Regions from separate parts of the Comamonas antarctica genome, predicted to be linked through region 4. Evidence: predicted binding sites of a transcription regulator. Region 4 holds the regulator's gene; each other region holds the start of a gene.

What was found. The regulator sigma-54, encoded in region 4, starts transcription at its own class of promoters, with help from an activator protein. The targets are predictions, from matches to a motif close to TGGCANGNAANCTGCTTT.
Region 1: HUK68_RS13765 (isopenicillin N synthase family dioxygenase) is a predicted target of sigma-54. The motif match lies at 2,938-2,955, and genes of this name have one in related genera.
Region 2: glnA (type I glutamate--ammonia ligase) is a predicted target of sigma-54. The motif match lies at 3,753-3,770, and genes of this name have one in related genera.
Region 3: HUK68_RS18405 (TorF family putative porin) is a predicted target of sigma-54. The motif match lies at 895-912, and genes of this name have one in related genera.

What each region holds. Positions count from the first base shown of each region.
Region 1 covers NZ_CP054840.1:2,980,865-2,985,963, reverse strand. Annotated here, with positions in the region: gene HUK68_RS13790 (amidohydrolase family protein) at 1-629, opposite strand, end outside; gene HUK68_RS13785 (NAD(P)H-dependent oxidoreductase) at 641-1,228, opposite strand; gene HUK68_RS13780 (2Fe-2S iron-sulfur cluster-binding protein) at 1,239-1,541, opposite strand; gene HUK68_RS13775 (TetR/AcrR family transcriptional regulator) at 1,658-2,314, opposite strand; gene HUK68_RS13770 (nucleoside deaminase) at 2,361-2,888, opposite strand; gene HUK68_RS13765 (isopenicillin N synthase family dioxygenase) at 3,139-4,131, shown strand; gene HUK68_RS13760 (MarR family winged helix-turn-helix transcriptional regulator) at 4,150-4,599, opposite strand; gene HUK68_RS13755 (PaaI family thioesterase) at 4,657-5,099, shown strand, end outside.
Region 2 covers NZ_CP054840.1:2,938,196-2,943,294, forward strand. Annotated here, with positions in the region: gene ntrC (nitrogen regulation protein NR(I)) at 1-465, opposite strand, end outside; gene glnL (nitrogen regulation protein NR(II)) at 505-1,584, opposite strand; gene HUK68_RS13565 (hypothetical protein) at 1,593-2,105, opposite strand; gene glnA (type I glutamate--ammonia ligase) at 2,290-3,705, opposite strand; gene HUK68_RS13575 (competence/damage-inducible protein A) at 3,889-4,710, opposite strand; gene HUK68_RS13580 (EI24 domain-containing protein) at 4,717-5,099, opposite strand, start outside.
Region 3 covers NZ_CP054840.1:3,950,763-3,955,861, forward strand. Annotated here, with positions in the region: gene glnK (P-II family nitrogen regulator) at 1-113, opposite strand, end outside; gene HUK68_RS18405 (TorF family putative porin) at 155-856, opposite strand; gene HUK68_RS18410 (IclR family transcriptional regulator) at 1,049-1,852, opposite strand; gene HUK68_RS18415 (Bug family tripartite tricarboxylate transporter substrate binding protein) at 1,969-2,973, shown strand; gene HUK68_RS18420 (RraA family protein) at 3,199-3,885, shown strand; gene HUK68_RS18425 (NAD(P)-dependent oxidoreductase) at 3,882-4,811, shown strand; gene HUK68_RS18430 (Bug family tripartite tricarboxylate transporter substrate binding protein) at 4,880-5,099, shown strand, end outside.
Region 4 covers NZ_CP054840.1:215,516-220,614, forward strand. Annotated here, with positions in the region: gene HUK68_RS00995 (SPOR domain-containing protein) at 1-545, shown strand, start outside; gene HUK68_RS01000 (thiol:disulfide interchange protein DsbA/DsbL) at 601-1,254, shown strand; gene lptA (lipopolysaccharide transport periplasmic protein LptA) at 1,431-2,054, shown strand; gene lptB (LPS export ABC transporter ATP-binding protein) at 2,066-2,833, shown strand; gene HUK68_RS01015 (RNA polymerase factor sigma-54) at 2,875-4,449, shown strand; gene HUK68_RS01020 (THUMP domain-containing class I SAM-dependent RNA methyltransferase) at 4,522-5,099, shown strand, end outside.

The DNA of each region.
Region 1 (5,099 bases), 1.4 Mb from region 4:
CGCAGCGCCTGCGGGTTCCAGTTGGTGGAGTGCACGAAGCCGCCCAGCAGTGCGCCCGGGCCGCTCGCGGCCACCGTGCTTGCCAGGCGCAGCGCGGTATCGCGCTCGGCGAACAGGTGCAGCGGAATCAGCGCCACGCGCTCCAGCAGCAGGCGGCCGGCCCATTCCTGCGCCAACTCGCGCAATACGTTCCACGCCAGCGGCATGGCCTCGGGCTCCCACCAGTCGCAGTGCGTGCGCAGGTGCACCGTGCCGGCTTCGCAAGCCCATTGCAGCGCGCGGCTGGCGCGGGCGTGGATATCGGCCTCGGTCCAGTCCTGGCGGTCGGCCATCATGGCTTCGATGGCCCCCAGCAGGCCGGGCTCGACCTCGCCCATGCGCGGCAGCGTGAAGGTCTTGTCGAGATGCGTGTGCGCGTCGACCAGGCCGGGCAGCACCAGCGCGCCGTGCAGGGCCCAGGCATTGCCTGAGGGGGCAACGAATGCCGGGTCGTGCGGCGCCAGGCCCAGTACGCGGCCCTGGGCCAGATGCAGATCAGCCAGCGCGGGCTGGCCCCCGATGTCGGGCCATTGCGCGGGCAGCAGCCAGCGTGGCAGCCGGGCAGCAAGAAGATGTTCGGGAGCGTGCATGCCGGTCTCCTTCAGGCAAAGCGCGCCATCGCATCGCCCACGCGTGCCTTGAAGGCTTCGAGGCGCCGCGGTGTGGCCACGTTCATGTGGTAGCAAGCGTGGTAGTCGACGCGCGCCTTGCCGCCCGTGAGCAGGCGCAGGTAGCGCGTCACCGACTTGCGCGGCGGATCGCCCATCAGCAGCGCGGTCCAGCGCGGCCGGCCATAGGTCACGACGGCCGAGATGCGCTTGAGATGGGTCAGTGCGGACTTGACATGCTGCGGGTCGCTGATGTCGAAGGCCACGCCGGGCATCAGCACGCGGTCGAAAAAGCCCTTGAGCATGGCCGGCATGCCGAAGCACCAGGTGGGAAAGCAAAACACCACGGCCTCGGCCCACAGCAGGCGGTCGACATAGCCCTGCACCGGCACGCGGTTGCCGGGCACCTCGTGGTAACCCAGGCGCTCCTCGCGGCTCAGCACCGGGTTGAAGTCTTCGGCATACAGATCGCAATCGTCGACCTCATGCCCCGCGCTGCGCAGGTTGAGCACGACCTCGGTGTGCAGCGCCGCCTGGTAGCTGGTCTCGACCGGGTGGCAATAGATGACAAGAACGCGCATGGCCCGGCCCTCAGAGATCGAGGGTGAGGGCAGCGCCATGGCTGCGTGCGCAGCACACGGCGACATGGGTGCGCCGCTCCTCGGCGCTCAGGCAGCTGTCGCGGTGTTCGGGACTTCCGTCCAGCCAGCGCGTGGCGCAGGTGCCGCAGACGCCTTGCTCGCACAGCGTGTCGACGGCAATGCCGGCAAGCTGCAGCACGTCGGCCATGCTTTCGCCGGGCTCGACCGTCAGGCGCATCTGGCTGCGTGCCAGCACCAGTTCAAAGGCCTGTTCGATGGCAGGCGACGCAGCAATGGAAGCAGTGGTTTGCATGTTTGACCATTTGATTTGATCGAATGGTCAAACTCTTGCAAATGCTGTGCCAGCGTGCTCCCTGCACGAAGCGCGTGGGCCGGCTGCGCGGATGCCCGCCAGCGTGCGGCGCCTGCCTATTCTGGTGCGAGGCCGCAGCCCAGCAGCACAAAAGTGGTGAGCTCGCGCACGATGGGTTCGCGGTCGATGGGTTCGTCGGGCGCGAGGCCCAGCATGATGTGCACCTGCACGCCGTAGTCGGCGTAGTGCTGGGTCATGCCCCAGATCTGCATCAGCAGCAGCGTGGGGTCGAGCGCGCGCATGCGGCCTTCGGCGATCCAGCGCTTGATCAGCTCGACCTTCTGCTGCGTGGATTTCACGGCCACCGGCCAGTACTTGCCCAGGTTGCGGCCGCCGCCCAGCACCTCGGTCGTGAAGATGCGCGACAGGCCCGGGTTGTCGAGCGCGTAGTCGAGCTTCTTGCGCACATAGCCGGCAAGCACCGTGCGCGGGTCGTCGCTGTCGATATCGAACACGAAGGCGCTCGACCAGCCACCCAGCACCGAATACAGCAGTTCCTCGTAAAGCTCTTCCTTGCTGCTGATGTAATAGTGCAGCTGGGGCTTGGTGAGGCCCGCGCGCTCGGCAATGGCCTTGGTCGACGCGCCCTTGAAGCCATGCCGGCTGAACTCGGCAATGGCCGCTTCGCGGATGGCGTCCAGGATGCGTTCGCGGCCTTGCCGCGCGCGGCTGGGCAGGGCGCCGGCAGGAATCTCGGCTTCGGGTTCGGTCATGGGCAAGGGCAGGGGAGATGCAGCAAACTTGCCGATTCTGCCTGCTTCATGCCTTCCAGAAGCCCACATGCGGCAGGCTGGCCTCGTCGATCAGCGCCGGGCCGATGCATTCGATCTCGTGCGGCGACGCGGCAAACACATCGCGGCAGGACAGCTCGGCATCGCGCTGCTCGGCGCGCTCGCCGCGGAACACGCGCAGCCGCACCGCATCGATGCCGAACACCACGCGGCCGATGCCCGACCAGAAAATTGCGCCCGCGCACATCACGCAGGGCTCGGCCGACGAGTACAGCGTGGCCTGGGCCAGCACCTCGCGCGGGACCCGGGGGCTGAGCTGGCGCACGGCGTTGGTCTCGGCATGCGCGGTGCAGTCGCCGGTTTCGGTGGTGCTGCAATAGGCTTCGGCCAGCAGGGCGCCTTGCGCATCGACCACCACCGCGCCAAACGGCCGGTTGCCGCGCGCGCGCGCCGTGCCCGACAGCGCAATGGCCTGGCGCAGATAGGTGCCGTCGGTGTCGCCCAGCGGCGCGGGTTCTTCGAGCGGCAGGGGCGTGGCGAATACGAGGGCGGACATGGCGGTCTCCAGGAAGTGGCAATGCGCTGCGCCATGCACTTTGCATGCCAGGCATTCTTCTTGCTTGACCGGTTGCAGGAGTAGAAGCGTTCACTGTGCGGTCCGACGATGGGACTTGGCCAGCCGGAAATTGCTCTGAAGCCCGCAAGCGCCCAGGCGCCCGTGGTTTCAGCGGCATGCCGGGTGTCCGGCGGCCTGAAGCCGCACGCGGGAAGACCCTTGTTTTCACCGCTAGATTCTGGAGAACCGCATGAACACCGCCACCTACGACCTGACCGAGTTGCAAAAGGAAACGCGCATGGGCGCGATGGGCTCCGAGAGCCGCAGCCGCGAGATCCGCAAGATCGACCTGTCGAATTTCGAGCAGCGCAAGACCGAGATTGCCAACCAGCTCTGGGACGCCGCCGTCGATGTCGGCTTCTTCCAGGTCGTGAACCATGGCATCGCGCTCGATGATGTGCACGAAGCGTTTGCGATGGCCGAGCGCTTCTTCGCGCTGCCGGACGATGTGAAGGCGCAATACCCGTTGAAGAAGGCGCTCAACGTCGGCTGGGAAAGCCGCGCCCAGGTGCGCCCCTCGACCGGCACGCCGGACCAGAAGGAGTCCTACCAGATCACGCGCCCGCACATGCAGGGCCTGTGGCCCAGCGAACAGGAGCTGGCTGGCTTCCAGGCCACCATGCTGGCCTTCGAGGGCCAGTGCTGGCAGGTGGCGATGCAGGTGCTGTCGTGCTTTGCGTTCAAGCTCGGCTTCGACGACGGCTTCTTCCTGCGCGCGCACGACCCGGCGCAGCAGAGCTACCAGAGCACGCTGCGCCTGCTGCACTATTTTGCGACGCCGCCCGAGCAGCAGGCCAGCCTGGGCCTGTGGCGCGCGGGTGCGCACACCGACTTCGACTGCCTGAGCCTGCTGTTCCAGCGCCAGGGCCAGGGCGGGCTGCAGGTCTGCCCGGGCAAGGAGATGGAGAGCCAGGAGTGGACATCGGTCGAGCCCGATGAAAAAGCCATCACCTGCAATATCGGCGACATGCTGATGCGCTGGAGCGACGACCAACTGCCCTCGAACTTCCACCGCGTGAAGAACCCGTTGCCCGGCGAGTACATGGGCCCGCGCTACAGCCTGGCGTTCTTTGCGCAGGCCAACCGCGACGCGATCATCGAAGGCCCGGGCGGCAAGTACCCGCCGATCTCGGCCGGGGATTATCTGAACCAGCGCGTGGCGGCGAACTTCAAGGCCTACTGACGCAGCACCGGGCCGGCGTCATTCGTCGCCGGCATCCGCGTTCGCATCCGCATCGAAGCAGGCAATGCCCGCGTCGAGCAGCGCGTGCAGCGCGGCGACCTGTTCGGTGCCCAGGCGCGCATTGAGCGCGAGCTGGGCCTGCTTCCAGGCGCGCTGGCCTTCGGCGCGCTTGGCGCGGCCCGAGTCGGTGACTTCCACAAGGCGGCTGCGCGCATCTTCGCCCGCGCCGACCACGAGCCAGCCCTGGGCGACCAGCGGCTGCAGGTTGCGCGTGAGCGTGGAGGCATCCATCTGCATGCACCTGGCCAGATCGCCGGGCCGTATCGGGCCGAGCTTCTCCACATGCGACAGCAGCGAATACTGGGTGGTCTTGAGCCCGGCCGCGGCGGTGTAATGGTCGTAGTGGCGCGTGACAAGCCGGGTCAGCTGGCGCAGCTTCAGATTGGTACAGCCTTGGGGAGTGTTCATCTGCTATATTGTACTGGCAATGGTTGTATATACAATAATCTGACAGGAAGGCCCTCAATGGACATCGATGCTGTGCTCGCGCAATGGAGCGCGCAGGAAACCGCGGTGCGCGCGCGCCTCAATCCTGGCGCGCGGCCGCCGGCCTCGCTCGCGGGCCTCACCGGCATGGAGTTGTTCGCGGCGATTTTCGCGGGCGACTTCCCACGCGCGCCCATGGGGCTCACGCTCGATTTCATTCCCATCCACATGGAGCCCGGCACTGCGGTGTTCCAGGGCCGGCCGCAGCGCCAGCATTACAACCCGCTGGGCAGCGTGCACGGCGGGTGGTTCGCGACCCTGCTCGACTCGGCCGTGGGCTGCGCCGTGCACACGACCCTGCCCGCGGGCAAGGGCTTCACCACGCTGGAGCTCAAGCTCAACATGGTGCGCGCCCTCAGCGACCGCGTGCCTTTGGTGCGTGCCGAAGGCAAGGTGATCCACCAGGGCCGCCAGGTCGCGAC
Region 2 (5,099 bases), 1.5 Mb from region 4:
GAACACGTCCTGCATGGCCGGCGCCTGGCCCAGCATCTCGGCGTTGAGCGGCGCCTGGTCCTCGATGATCTCCTCGCGCTGGCTTTCCTCGACGGCGCGGCGGATCAACTCCACGGCCTTGGGCAGGTCGAAGGGCTTGGCCAGGTATTCGAAGGCGCCGCGCTGGAACGCCGACACGGCGCTGTCCAGATCGGAATAGGCGGTCATGATGATGACCGGCAGCCCGGGCTGCTGCGCGCGCACCTGCTCGAGCAGCTGCAGTCCCGAGCCGCCCGGCATGCGGATGTCGCTGACCAGCACCTGCGGCGGCTGGCGCGTGGCATCGCTGCTGTCGATGTCGGACAGGGCATCCAGCACCTCACGCGGATTGGTGAAGCTGCGGGTCGGCAGGTTTTCGCGGGCCAGCGCCTTTTCCAGGACGAAGCGGATCGAGGGGTCGTCATCTACTATCCAGATCGGCTTCATACTTTCTTGCTTCCTTCCGCAGTGAATGTGTCGTGGACCTCAGGGCAAGGGGATGAGAATGCGGAAATCGGTGCATCCCGGCTGGCTGTCGCATTCGATCAAGCCATCGTGCCGCTGCACAAAGGTCTGGGCCAATGTCAGCCCCAGACCCGATCCGCCATCCCGTCCAGACACCAGGGGATAGAAAATCCTGTCCCTGATGGTCTCTGGCACGCCCGGTCCGTTGTCGATCACATGCAATTCCAATGCCAGGCGATAGCGTTGCTTGCCAAAAGTTACCTGGCGCGCGACGCGCGTGCGCAAGGTGATGCAGGCATCGCCCTGCGCAATGCGGCCCGACAGCGCCTGCGCGGCGTTCTGCACGATGTTCAGCACCGCCTGGATCAGCTGCGCGCGGTCGCCGCGGAACTCGGGAATGGAGATGTCGTAGTCGCGCTGCACGTTCAGCCCCTGCGGGTACTCGACGAGCACCAGCGAGCGCACGCGTTCGCAGACTTCGTGGATGTTGACATCGCCCACCAGATGCGGATGGCGGTGCGGTGCAAGCAGCCGGTCGACCAGGCTTTGCAGCCGGTCGGCCTCATGCACGATGACCTGCGTGTACTCGCGCATCTCCGGCGAGTCCAGGTCCATCTCCAGCAGTTGCGCCGCGCCGCGGATGCCTCCGAGCGGGTTCTTGATCTCGTGCGCGAGGTTGCGGATCAGTTCCTTGTGCGCCTGCGTTTGCTCGAGCAAACGCTCCTCGCGGTCCTGGCGCACCTGCTGCTCCAGCGGCGACATCTCGAGCAGCACATGGCCCGAGCCTTCGGCAATCGACACGATGACCTGCATCGGAATCGGCTCCTTGGCCTGGCGCCGCAGGCTGGCCTCGAAGCGCAGCGCCGCGTAGTCCTGCACGCGCGCGCCGTCCATGGCCTTGTGCAGCAGCGCCGGGTCGACGAAGTGCTCGGAGAAGTCGCAGCCTTCGAGCATGCGCCGCGACAGCCCGAGCGCATTCTCCAGCGCCGCATTGGCAAACAGCACCGAGCCGTCGAGCAGCAGCACCGCCGTGAGCGTGCACAGCGAATCAAACACATGGTAGGCGCTCTCGGCGCGCCCGTTCTCGCGGGAGACCAGCATGCAGTTCTTCAATTGACGGGAACGCCCGCCGCGGGCGCGGCTTCGGCCGGCAGGCGCGCGATCTCGCGGCGCAGGCCGTCGATATCGCTCTGGTGGCGCGCGATCTGGGCTTTGAGGCTGGCGGTGCGCTCGATATGCGCCTGCGGATTGCGCAGCTCCAGCGCCGTGCGTTCGGGGTAGCCGTTGTTGTATTCGAGTTCCAGCTGGGCCATGCGCTCCTGCGACTTGGCCAGCTCGCCCTGCAGGATGGCGCGCGCATCGGAATCGCGCGCGCGCTGCGCGGCGTTGTCGGCGCGCGGCGCAGGTGCATTGCTGCGCGCCGCGGGCGCCGAAGGCACGGCCGTTGCCGGCGGCGCGCCATGGATTACCGTCACATGGCCGCCATCGACGGGTTTGCAGCCCTGCTCCTTGGCGCGGCTTGCGTTGTTGGTGTATTCATTGCCACAGCGGTAGATGGTGCTCTGCGACCAGGCCAGCGAGCCCAGCAGCGGCAACGACAGCAGTACCAGCAGTTTCTTCATGACGTTCCCTCATTTCGCGGCGCCTGCAACCCGCCCGGCGCTCTGCCCTCCAGTATCGCCTGATCCGATGGCAAAGCGGTGAATTCACCCGTTGCCATGCGCCCTGCCCCTGGGCCACGGACGCGAAAAAAAAGCGGCTTGCGCCGCTTTTCCGTGCCGCCAGCCCTTGCGGGCCGGCGTGAGATCACAGCGAGTAATACATGTCGTACTCGACGGGGTGCACGGCTTGGCGGAAGCGCGTGACTTCGCCCATCTTCAGTTCGATGTAGGCATCGAGCATCGAGTCCGAGAACACGCCGCCCTTGGTCAGGAAGCCGCGGTCCGCGTCCAGCGCTTCGAGCGCCTGGTCGAGGCTGTGGCACACGGTGGGCACCAGCTTGTCTTCTTCCGGGGGCAGATGGTACAGATCCTTGGTCGCGGCTTCGCCGGGATGAATCTTGTTTTCCACGCCGTCCAGGCCGGCCATCATCAGCGCCGAGAAGCACAGGTAGGGGTTGGCCAGTGGATCGGGGAAGCGCGCTTCGATGCGGCGGCCCTTGGGGTTCGCCACGTAGGGAATGCGGATCGAGGCCGAGCGGTTCTTGGCCGAGTAGGCCAGCTTCACCGGGGCTTCGAAGCCGGGCACCAGGCGCTTGTAGCTGTTGGTGCCGGGGTTGGTGATGGCGTTCAGCGCACGGGCGTGCTTGATGATGCCGCCGATGTAGAACAGCGCGAAGTCGGACAGGCCGGCATAGCCGTCGCCGGCAAACAGGTTCTTGCCGTCTTTCCAGATCGACTGGTGCACGTGCATGCCCGAGCCGTTGTCGCCGGCGTAGGGCTTGGGCATGAAGGTCGCGGTCTTGCCGTAGGTGTTGGCCACGTTCCAGACCACGTACTTCAGCTGCTGCGTCCAGTCGGCGCGCTCGACCAGCGTCGAGAAGCGCGTGCCGATTTCGTTCTGGCCTGCGCCCGCCACTTCGTGGTGGAACACTTCGACCGGAATGCCCAGCGATTCGAGGATCAGCGACATTTCGGCGCGCATGTCCTGCGTGCTGTCGACCGGAGGCACGGGGAAGTAGCCGCCCTTGGTCGTGGGACGGTGGCCGCGGTTGCCGGAGTCGAATTTGGTGCCGGTGTTCCAGGGTGCTTCGTACTCTTCGATCTCGTAGCTCACGTTGCCGGGCTCGTTCGACCAGCGCACGCCGTCGAAGATGAAGAATTCGGGTTCGGGACCGAAGTAGGCGGTGTCGCCCAGGCCCGATGCCTTCAGATAGGCTTCTGCGCGCTTGGCGATCGAACGCGGGTCGCGGTCATAGGCCTTGCCGTCGCTGGGCTCGATCACGTCGCATTGCAGGAACAGCGTGGTTTCCTCGAAGAACGGGTCGATGTTCGCGGTGTTGGGATCGGGCATGAGTTGCATGTCCGAGGCTTCGATACCCTTCCAGCCAGCCACCGAAGAGCCGTCGAATGCATGGCCCGAAGCGAACTTGTCTTCATCGAAGTGCGACACGGGCACGGTCACGTGCTGTTCCTTGCCGCGGGTATCGGTAAAACGGAAGTCAACGAACTTGACTTCGTTTTCCTTCACCATCTTCATCACATCTGCAACGGTCTTAGCCATCAGGGTCTCCTGCAAAAACGGCTTGTACAAAAAATGTTGCGGTACTTCAAGCAGGTTGCGTGCCAACTTGGCCCGCCCCTGTTCGCCCTACACGCATGGCCTTCACCCTGGCGGGACGAAGCACCGTACCGGAGCATCCGCGCATCTCACCAAAACGGTGCAATCCGCAGATGCCGAAAAAAATCACGCCTGACGCACCATTTCGGTGCTCCACTTTGCACCAATAGAGTGCAATCCCTCTATCAGTGCGGGCCAGGCCTGGTCCACCGTGGCAACCAGGCCCTTGATCCCGAGTTCCACATGGGCGCCATGCACTGGATGGTCCACGCTAGGCAGGCTGAACACGCGCAGGCCGTCATGGGCCGACTCGAGCTGCTGCATCAGCGGCGTGAGTGTAGCTTCCCCAATGCCGAACACCAGCACCGAGCGCTCCTGGCGTGCGGGGCCGTGGAACAGCGGCGCATAGTGCTGGTCGAGCACGCTTTCCACCATCGGCCAGGCCATGACCGGAAAACCGGGCACGAAATGCACCGCCCCGCCCGCGCGGCCAGCGCAGGAAAAGCCCGGGATCTTGTTGTAGGGGTTGGCAATGATGCGCGCGCCCTGCGGGAAGTTGCCCATCTGCAGCCGATGCACATTGTCGGGGCGCCGGGGCTCGAAGACCTCGCCCTTTTCCGCGGCCACATCGCGCATGCGCTCCTCGATCAGCGCCACGGCTTCGGGGTGCAGGGCCAGCGGCACGCCCAGCGCCTGCGCCGCGCACTGGCGCGTGTGGTCGTCGGGCGTGGCGCCGATGCCGCCGAACGAAAACACCACGCTGGCGCTGTCGAAGGCGCGTGCCAGCGCCGCCGTGAGCCGCGGGCGGTCGTCGCCGATGTACTCGGCATATGACAGCGACAGGCCGCGCGCGGCCAGCAACTCGATCAATTTGGCCAGGTGCTTGTCGGCCCGTTTACCCGAAAGAATCTCATCGCCAATGATGATGGCGCCAAACTGCAATTCCATGAAGGCTCACTTGGAGGGAGGTAGGGAAGGAGGGATGCCGGACGGCTGCGGCGCCAGCGGCGGCACCACTTCCTCGGGCTCTGCCGCCTGCGGGCTGGCGCGCATGCCTTCGAGCGCGGCCAGGCAGAAATGCGCAAACCACAGCGAGGAGAAGGCAAACACCAGCGCGTAGATCCAGATGGCCAGCGGAATCAGGATCCAGAAGGCCGCCAGGAACAGCATGCCCGAGGCCCAGACGATGGCCGGCGCGGCGCCCAGGTAGCCGCAGATCACGCCCATCACCATCAGGCTGTAGCGGTGGCGCAGGAACAGCACCCGGCGTTCGCGCTTGCTCGCATGCTCCGACAAGGCATCGAAGGCCATCACGCGGTAGGTGAGCCAGCCCCAGA
Region 3 (5,099 bases), 470 kb from region 4:
CGGCCGAAGCCCTTGACCTCGGTCACGGTGATGCCCTGCACGCCGATGTCGGACAGTGCTTCGCGCACTTCGTCGAGCTTGAAGGGTTTGATGATGGCGGTCACCATTTTCATGATTCGTTCCTCCTTGGACGGGGCGCGCCGCGCCCCTTGCATTACAGGGCCTTGGTCAGCGTGACGACAAAGCGGTTCTTGTTGATGTCGCCGAAGAAGTTCTTCTTGTTGGCGCCGACCACGGCCGCGCCCAGCGACAGGCCGTCGCCGAAGTCATAGGCGCCGCCGACGCTGTAGTCGACATAGTTGGGCACGCCTTCGACGTCACTGGAGAAGCGCGTGTAGCCGACGGCGGCCTTGAGCGTGACCTTGGGCATGACTTCCTGTGCGAATGCCAGGTTGAAGTAGCCGGTGTTGCGGCCTTCGGCGGTGCCGAAGTACTTCTTCGACACGGTGTGCGAATATTTGGCCGTCAGCGGGCCGAAGCCGGCGCCCAGGTACAGCTCGGTCGTGTTGGCGTCGCTGGCACCGGGGTAGACATAGGTCAGCGCGCCCAGGTCCCAGGCAATGCCGCCGCCCTCGAACTTGTAGCCGCCGTAGAAGTCGCTTTCCAGCGAATTATTGGGCAGCCAGTTGACGCTGGAGTTCCAGTTGCCGACATACCAGCCGGTCTCGCCAAAGCTGTAGTCGAAGCCGCCCTGCAGCGCCGGCTTGAACGCCTTGGTACGGCCCGTGTCCTGGTCCTGGCCACGGAACTTGTAGTTGCTGGTCACGCTGACGTTGGCGGTCAGCTGGGCGCTGGCCAACATGGGCAGGGCGGCGATAAAGGCAACACCGACGGTCTTCATCCAGGCACGGGACATGAGGCTCTCCAGTTGTAAAAATTTTCGACAAACGGAGAAAAGCATGAACTGTGCCAGCCAATGTCGGTCGAAGCCGCCACCGTGGGCCCGCATGTCCGGCGCGGTGCGCATTCAGGAGAATGCACCTTGTTGGTGCAAAAAGACCGGCGTTCCCCTGGTGGCGGGCTGCACCAAAGTGGACGGCGCCTGCGCTCAGGGATGCCAGCGGGAACCGCGCACCGCCGCGGTGCTGGGCGTGCCTGCCAGTTCATACGACAGCTGCTTGGCCGTGGCCAGCAGCGCCTGGGCCAGCGCTTCGAGCTTTTGCACCGGCAGGCGCGAGGCCGGGCCCGAAATGCAGACCGAGCCGAACAGGCGCCAGTGCATGCCGAACACCGGCGCGGACACCGTGGCCACGCCCTGCTCGCGCTCGCCAATCGAGTAGTGGTAGCCGCGTTCGCGGATTTCCTCGTAGAGCGCGCCGGGTTCGCCCGAGAACGCCAGGATCACGCGGCCCGGCGAGCCCTTGTCGAGCGGCAGTTCCTCGCCCATGCGCACGTGGTGGCGCAGCGCCTGCGGGCCCTCGACGCGCACGATGCAGGTGCGCGCATTGCCTTCGCGCACATAGAACGCCGCGCTTTCGCCGCAGGCCAGCGTCAGCGCACGCAGCGCCGGCTCGAGCACGTTCTGCATATCGAAACCCGCCTTGTAGCGTGCTCCCAGCCAGCCCGCGGCCGATCCCAGGCGCCAGTCGCCGTCCTCGCGCTGGACCATGTAGCCGGACAGCGCGAGCGTGCGCGCAAGCCGCAGCACCGTGGTCTTGTGCAGCCCGCAGCGCCGGCTCAGCTCGGCCAGCGACAGGTGCGATTCGCCCAGTGCATAGGCGTCGAGGATCTGCAGCGCGCGCGCCACCGCGGTGACCGCGCCATTGGAGCCGGCCGGCTCGGCTGCGGACGCATCGGGTTGCGCCACGGCGGCCGTGGACAAGTTCTTGGGATCGGAGGCGGATGACTTCATGGCGCAACATGTTTCGCTGTACGAAACGGCATTGTATGGGTTGAAACGTTTTTTTAAACTGCACGCAACTACCAAAGCGCATTGAGGTAGTTGACAACTAAATCAATGGAGACAACATGCCAAAGACTTTTCGCCGTCACGCGTTGTTCGCGCCGCTGTGCGCCGCCACCCTGGGCCTCGTGGCAGCCGCCCTGCCCCTGGCCAGCGCGCACGCGCAGGCCACCTATCCTGCCAAGCCGATCCGCCTGATCGTGCCCTTCCCGCCCGGTGGCGGCACGGACATGATCGCGCGCACCGTGGCGCAAAAGCTCACCGACCTGAACAAATGGACGGTCGTGATCGACAACCGCCCCGGCGCGGGCGGCAACCTGGGTGTCGATGCCGCGGCCAAGGCCGTGCCCGATGGCTATACGCTGGTCATGGGCCAGACCAGCAACCTGGCCATCAACGCCGCGCTGTACGCCAAGCTGCCCTACAACCCGCTCAAGGACCTGACGCCGGTGGCGCTGGTGTCGTCCTCGCCCATCGTGATGGTCACGGCCGCCGGTTCGCCCTACAAGACGATTGCCGATGTCGTGGCCGCGGCCAAGGCCAAGCCCGACGGCATCACGCTGGGCTATCCCGGCAATGGCACCGTGGCCCACCTCGCGGGCGAGCTGGCCCAGAACGCCACGGGCATCAAGCTGCGCCATGTGCCCTACAAGGGCGCGGCCCAGGCACTGACCGATGTGGTCAGCGGCCAGATCGATCTCTATGTGTCGTCCATTCCCACGCTGATCGGCCAGGTGCGCAACGGCAAGATGCACGCGGTCGCGGTCACCTCGGCCAAGCGCTCGGTGCAACTGCCGCAGACGCCGACACTGGCCGAATCCGGCTACAAGAACTTCGAGGCCATCACCTGGTTCGGCGTGCTCGCGCCCGCAGGCACGCCGCCGGCCATCGTGCAGCAGCTGAACAAGGCCATCAACCAGGCGCTGCAGCAGCCCGATGCGGCCGAACGCCTGCGCTCCGAAGGCGGCGAAGTGCTGGGCGGCTCCGTCGAGAACTTCCAGCAGCTGCTGAAGGCGGAAATCCCGCGCTGGGCGCAGATCGTCAAGGACTCGGGCGCCGGTCTCGACTGACGCCTGGCAACCCGGCGCGCCGACCCGGCGCGCCCACACCACCACCGCAGATCACAGGACATGCCCCGGCGGCATGTCCGCGGGATGCGCACGCCCATTGCCCGCGCCCATTGCCCGCGCCTGTTGCACGCGCCTGTTGCACGCGCCTGTTGCACGCGCCTGTTGCCTGCGTCCTGTTACACGCGTCCCACCCTGCCCATTTCATTTCAACCGGACCACAGCACCATGACCCAACTCCCCGAAATCATCCGCGATATCGAACGCGTGGCCCCCGACGTCGTGCGCCAGGCCGCGAGCTTCCAGGCCGCGATCCTGGCCGACGTCGCCGGCCGCCGCGGCACCATGCACGGCCGCGTCGCGCCCGTGCACCAAAACATGAAGGTGGCCGGCCCGGCATTCACCGTCGAAGTGCGCCCCGGCGACAACCTGATGATCCATGCCGCGATCGCGCTGGCCCAGCCCGGCGACGTGCTGGTCATCGACGGCAAGGGCGACCTGGCGGCAGCGCTGATGGGCACGCTGATGCTCAGCGCCTGCAAGAAGCTGGGCCTGGCCGGCGTGATCGTCGATGCGGCGATCCGCGACAAGCTTGAAATCCTCGAACTCGACTTTCCGGTGTTCAGCGCGGGCTTCAATCCCGCGGGCCCGACCAAGTACGTGCCCGGCCGCATCAACCACCCGATCTCGGCCGGCGGCACCAGCGTGAACCCGGGCGACCTGGTGGTTGGCGATGCCGACGGCGTGGTGGTGATCGAGCGCGCCAAGGCGCCGGGCATGCTGGCGCTGGCCGACAAGAAGGTCGCTGACGAGGCCGCACGCATCGAAGCGATCGCGCGCGGCGACACCGCCTCGAAGTGGCTGCCCGCCGCGCTGCGCGCCGCCGGCGTGCTCAAGGACGGAGAGTCGCTGTGAGCACCATTCTCATTACCGGAGCCGACCTGGCAGCGCCGGCGCTGGAACTGCTGCGCGACTACGACATCGTCTACGCCGGCAAGACGCCCACCGAGGACAGCCTGGTCGCGCTGTGCCGCGCGCATGACCCGGTGGCCATCATCGTGCGCTACGGCAAGGTCGGCGCCGCGGTGATGGACGCCGCGCCCGCGCTGAAAGTGATCTCCAAGCATGGCAGCGGCACCGACACCATCGACAAGGTCGCGGCCCAGGCGCGCGGCATCGAAGTCGTTGCCGCCGTCGGCGCCAATGCCGCCGCCGTGGCCGAGCAGGCCCTCGCACTGCTGCTGGCCTGCGCCAAGTCCGTGGTCGAACTCAATGACCGCATGCACGACGGCCACTGGGACAAGTCCACGCACAAGAGCCTCGAACTGGGGGGCCGCACCATCGGCCTGGTCGGCCTGGGGGCGATCGGCCTGCGCTTTGCGCGCATGGCCGATGCGCTGGGCATGCGCGTGATCGGCTTCGATCCGTACGCGCGCAAGCTGCCCGACTACGTGCAGAGCGTGGACCTCGCAACGATCTGGCGCGAGTCCGATGCCATCTCGCTGCACTGTCCGCTCACGGACGACAATCGCGGCCTGCTCGATGCGCAGACGCTGGCGCAGTGCAAGCGCGGCGTGATCGTGGTGAACACCGCGCGCGGCGGCCTGGTCGACGAAGACGCGCTGCTTGCCGCCGTGCGCTCGGGCCAGGTGATGAGCGCCGGCCTCGACAGCTTTGCGGTCGAGCCCATGACCGCCGGCCATCCGTTCCAGCACGAGCCGCACTTCGTGCTGAGCCCGCATATCGGCGGCGTGACCAGCGATGCCTACGTGAACATGGGCGTGGGCGCGGCAAAGAACCTGCTGCAGGTGCTGGCGCGCAGCGGCGCAGCCGCGCACTGACGCGAGGGCCTGGCGCCGCGGCGGGGTTGCCGCGGCGCCAGGCCCGCCCGATGAACCAGGAGACAAGAATGTTCAAGAAATACCACGCGCTGGCGCTGCTGGCCCTTGCGGCAACGGCGCCCGGCATCCAGGCGCAGACCTATCCCGCCAAGCCCGTCAAGCTGGTGGTGGGCTTTGCCGCGGGCGGCCCGACCGACGTGGTGGCGCGCGCGTTTGCCGACCATGCAAGCCGCGCGCTGGGCCAGCCCTTCGTGGTGGAGAACAAGCCCGGCGCCAACACCATTCTCG
Region 4 (5,099 bases):
CCGATCAGGATGCGGCCGAAGCCAGGAAGAACAAGGACTGGGACCCGAACTCTCCGCTGTACGGCAAGAACCCGGCGCGCATCACCGTGCCGGCCGCGCCGGATACGGCGGTCGGCGGTGCGGTGACGCCCGCGGCCGACGGCGTGGCGCCGGCGCCGGCCGATGCGCAGGCGACGAGCCAGCCGGTGGCGCCGGTGACTGCGGCCACCGCGGCAAAGCCTGACGCCAAGACGCCGGGCAAGACGGCGTCCAGCGATCCGCTGGGCGATCTGGTCAAAGCCAAGTCGGCCGAAGCCAGCGCGGCCGAGAGCTTCAACTACTTCGTGCAGGCTGGCGCCTTCCGCAGTCCGTCCGACGCCGAAGCGCAGCGCGCCAAGCTGGCGATGCTGGGCTGGGAGTCGCGCGTGAGCGAGCGCGAGCAGAACGGCCGCACGGTGTTCCGCGTGCGCGTGGGCCCGTTCGGCAAGCGCGACGACGCCGAGCAGCTCAAGGGCAAGCTCGAAGGCGCGGGCGTGGATTCCGCATTGGTGCGTGTGCAGCGCTGAACTTTTCGGCGCGCAAACCCTCTGACCCATCAGAACCGAACTAGGAGTGTTGTTCATGAAACGCCGTGAGTTTTCCCTGGCTGCCGCTGCGGCCGCCTCCGCTTCCGCTTTTCCCTTCCTGGCCACGCCGGCCCTGGCCCAGGCCACGGCTCCCAAGGAAGGCAAGGATTACGCCAAGCTGAGCAAGCCCGTGGCCACCACCGCCGGCCCCGGCAAGGTCGAAGTGCTGGAATTCTTCTGGTACAGCTGCCCGCACTGCAATGCCTTCGAACCCGCGTTCGCGGCCTGGAAGTCGGCAGCGCCCGCCGATGTGGTGGTGCAGCGCGTGCCCGTGGGCTTCAACGCCAGCTTCATTCCCCAGCAAAAGCTCTACTATGCGCTGCTGGCCATGAACAAGCTCGATGAACTGCACACCAAGGTGTTCCGCGCGATCCACGTCGAGCGCAACCGCCTGGCCAAGGACGAAGACATCTTTGCCTGGATCGGCCAGCAGGGCGTCGATGTGAACAAGTTCAAGGAAAGCTACAACTCGTTCACCGTGTCGAACCAGGTGCGCAAGGCCACCCAGCTGCAGCAGGACTACAACGTCGAGGGCGTGCCTTCGATCGGCGTGGCCGGCCGCTACTACACCGACGGCACGATGGCTGGCAACATGGCCAACGTGCTGCGCGTCACCGATCACCTGATTGCCGTGAGCCGCAAGGGCTGAGCTGCTGCGGCCGCGCCTGCAAAGCCCGCCTTGCGCGGGCTTTTTTGCGCCTGCGGCGTTGGTGCACAGCTGGCGGCGCGGCGCAGTGCGCGGGCCATTCATCCCCCTTGTTCAAGGCGATACCCGGGGTTTCGCGGGTGACACACCCTACAATGGTCGCAAGATTCGTGCCCTCCATGAAAAAACGCCTACTCCCCCTTCTCTTGCTTTCGGCCCTTGCCTGCGGCGCGGTGCAGGCCGAAAAGGCCGACCGCAACAAGCCCATGAACATCGAGGCCGACGCATTGCGCCACGATGAACTCAAGCAGACCAGCGTCTTCACCGGCAACGTGGTGATGACCAAGGGCACGATCGTGCTGCGCGGCGCGCAGCTGGACGTGCGCCAGGACCCCGAGGGCTACCAGTACGGTACGGTCATCGCGGAGCCGGGCAAGCGCGCGTTCTTCCGGCAAAAGCGCGATACGCTCGCAGGCCAGCCCGACGAATTCGTCGAGGGCGAGGCCGAAGTCATCGAGTACGACGGCAAGGCCGACAACGTGAAGCTGATCCGCCGCGGCGAGCTGCGCCGCTACCGCGGCACGGCACTGAACGACGAGATCACGGGCGCGGTGATCGTCTACAACAACCTGACCGATGTGTTCACCGTCGATGGCCAGGCGCGTGCCCCGGGCGCCGGCACTGCCGCAGCGCCAGGTGGGCGCGTGCGCGCCGTGCTGGCACCGAAGGACCAGCCGCCCGCACCTCCCGCCGCGCCGGCCGCGAACCTGCGACCCAGCACGACCATCGAATCGAACCAGTGAGCGGCGCTTTCGTGAACCCAACTCCACCGCTGCCTGAATCCAGCCGCCTCGAAGCCAAGCACCTGGCCAAGTCCTATGGCAGCCGCAAGGTGGTCAAGGACGTGTCGCTGGCAGTGCAAAAAGGCGAGGTCGTGGGTCTGCTGGGGCCCAATGGCGCCGGCAAGACCACCTCGTTCTACATGATCGTCGGCCTGGTGCGTTGCGATGCCGGCGACATCTTCATCGACGGCCAGGCCGTGGGCAACATGCCCATCCACCAGCGTTCGCGCCTGGGGTTGTCGTACCTGCCGCAGGAGGCATCGATCTTCCGCAAGCTCAGCGTCGAGGACAACGTGCGCGCCGTGCTGGAATTGCAGCGCGACGACCAGGGCCGGCCGCTGTCGCGCGATGAAATCGAAAGCCGCCTGCTGGCGCTGCTGCAGGAGCTGCGCGTCGACCATCTGCGCGCCTCGCCCGCGCTGGCGCTGTCGGGCGGCGAGCGCCGGCGCGTGGAGATCGCGCGCGCGCTGGCCACGCAGCCGCGCTTCATCCTGCTGGATGAACCATTCGCGGGTATCGATCCGATTGCCGTGATCGAGATCCAGCGCATCATCGGTTTTCTCAAGGCGCGTGGCATCGGGGTGCTGATCACCGACCACAACGTGCGCGAAACGCTGGGCATCTGCGACCACGCGTTCATCATCAGCGACGGCCATGTGCTGGCCCAGGGCACGCCGGCCGAGATCGTCGAGAACGCCGACGTGCGCCGGGTCTATCTCGGCGAGCATTTCAGGATGTGAGCCATGTGCATCAGCTTGTGCCGGTCTGAGGGGAAACGCCGTTGAAACCGGGTCTGTCGCTACGCGTATCGCAACATCTGGCCCTCACACCGCAGTTGCAGCAATCGATCTGGCTGCTCCAGCTCTCGACGCTGGAACTGAGCCAGGAGGTCGAGCACATGCTCGACGACAACCCGTTCCTGGAGCGCACCACCGAGGAAGCCGAGCGCGAGGAGTTTGGCGTGGCACAGGCCGATCTGCCCGCACAGCGCGACGATTACGCCGATGACGCGCAGCACGCGACGGGTTCGGCCAGCAGCGACACGGCCACCAGCAGCGATACCGAGAGCGGCGACGTCACGGCGCCGGCCGATGCCGCGCCCGATTGGGAAGGGGATGGCAGCGCCGACCTCTCGCCCGACGACAGCGAATGGGGCGGCGAGGCGCGTGCGCGCCATGCCGAGGACGACACCGAAGCCCAGGATCTGGCGCACGGCCATGAGTCGCTGACCGACCACCTGCACCGCCAGGCACTGTCGCTGCGCCTGGGCGAGGTCGATCGCTCGGCGCTGCGCTTTCTCATTGAATCGCTCAACGAACATGGCTATCTCGAGGACCCGCTCGAGGAACTGGCCGCGGGCCTGGCCGGTGCCGATGCGCTCGAGGAGCAGGAAGAACTGGTGCACCACTTCACGGTGGCGCTGCGCCTGCTGCAGTCGCTCGAGCCGGTGGGCGTGGGCGCGCGCGACCTGGCCGAATGCCTGACGCTGCAGCTCAGGCACCTCGCCGCGCGCGATGACGCGCAGGTGGACGCGGATACCGTGCAGACCGCGCTGCGCATCTGCGAGCAGCCCATGGACCTGCTGGCGCGCCGCGATGTGCGCCGGCTGATGCAGGCCTGCGGCGCGAGCGACGAGCGCATCCGCGCGGCCATGGCGCTGATTGCGCGGCTCGAACCGCGTCCCGGCCGGCGCTTTGCCGATGTCGAGCGCAACCTGGTCGTGCCCGATGTGATGGTGCGCAAGCTGGCGCGCAGCAGTGGCGACGGCCAGCCGCAGTTCAGCGTGCAGCTCAACCCCGACGTCATGCCGCGGCTGCGCGTGCATGACATCTATGCCAACGCGCTGCGCGGCCACAAGGGCAGCGAAGGACATGCGGGCCTGCAGCAGCGCCTGCAGGAGGCGCGCTGGTTCATCAAGAACATCCAGCAGCGCTTCGACACCATCCTGCGCGTCTCCCAGGCCATCGTGCAGCGGCAGAAGAACTTCTTCACCCATGGCGAGCTGGCGATGCGCCCGCTGGTGCTGCGCGACATCGCCGACGAACTGGGCCTGCACGAGTCGACCATCAGCCGCGTGACCACGGCCAAGTACATGTCCACGCCGATGGGCACCTATGAACTCAAGTACTTCTTTGGTTCAGGCCTGGGCACCGAGACCGGGGGCAACGCCTCGAGCACGGCGGTGCGCGCGCTGATCAAGCAGTTCGTCGCGGCCGAGAATCCGCTCAAGCCGTTGTCGGACAGCCAGCTGGCGGAGATGCTCAAGGAGCAGGGCATCGAGTGCGCGCGCCGTACCGTGGCCAAGTACCGCGATGTGCTCAAGATCGCGCCCGCCAATCTGCGCAAGTCGCTGTAGCCGCAGCGCGCGACTGCCGATGTCCTCCAATGCCCGCAGTTCGCGACAAAAGCGTATCCTTGCGCCCCTGCTATGAACCAACTGCAACTGTTTTTGCCCTGCGCCGCCGGCGTGGAGGACTATCTGGCCGATGAGGCCCACCGCATCACGGGACTGACCGGACACGACCTGCTGGTCGGGCGCGGCGGCGTGATGCTGCGCGCCTCGTGGCGCGATGCGCTGCTGCTGAACCTGCATAGCCGGCTGGCGCAGCGCGTGCTGGTGCAGCTGTCGACCTCGATGTACCGCAACGAGAACGACCTGTACCGTGCAGCCAGCGAAATTGCCTGGGAGATCTGGTTCAGCCCGCGCGAGAGCTTCAAGATCGAATTCACCTCGCAGCACAGCCCGCTGACCAGCCTGAATTTCGCCGCGCTGCGCGTCAAGGACGCCATTGCCGACCGCTTCCGCGCCAAGACCGGCGTGCGCCCCGATGTCGAGACGCGCTACCCCGATGTGCGCGTGCACATGCACCTCACCACGGACGAAGCCACGATCTATATCGACACCTCGGGCGAGGCGCTGTTCAAGCGCGGCTGGCGCGAGGACAAGGGCGATGCGCCGCTGAAGGAAACGCTGGCTGCGGCCATGATCGCCGCCACCGGCTGGGA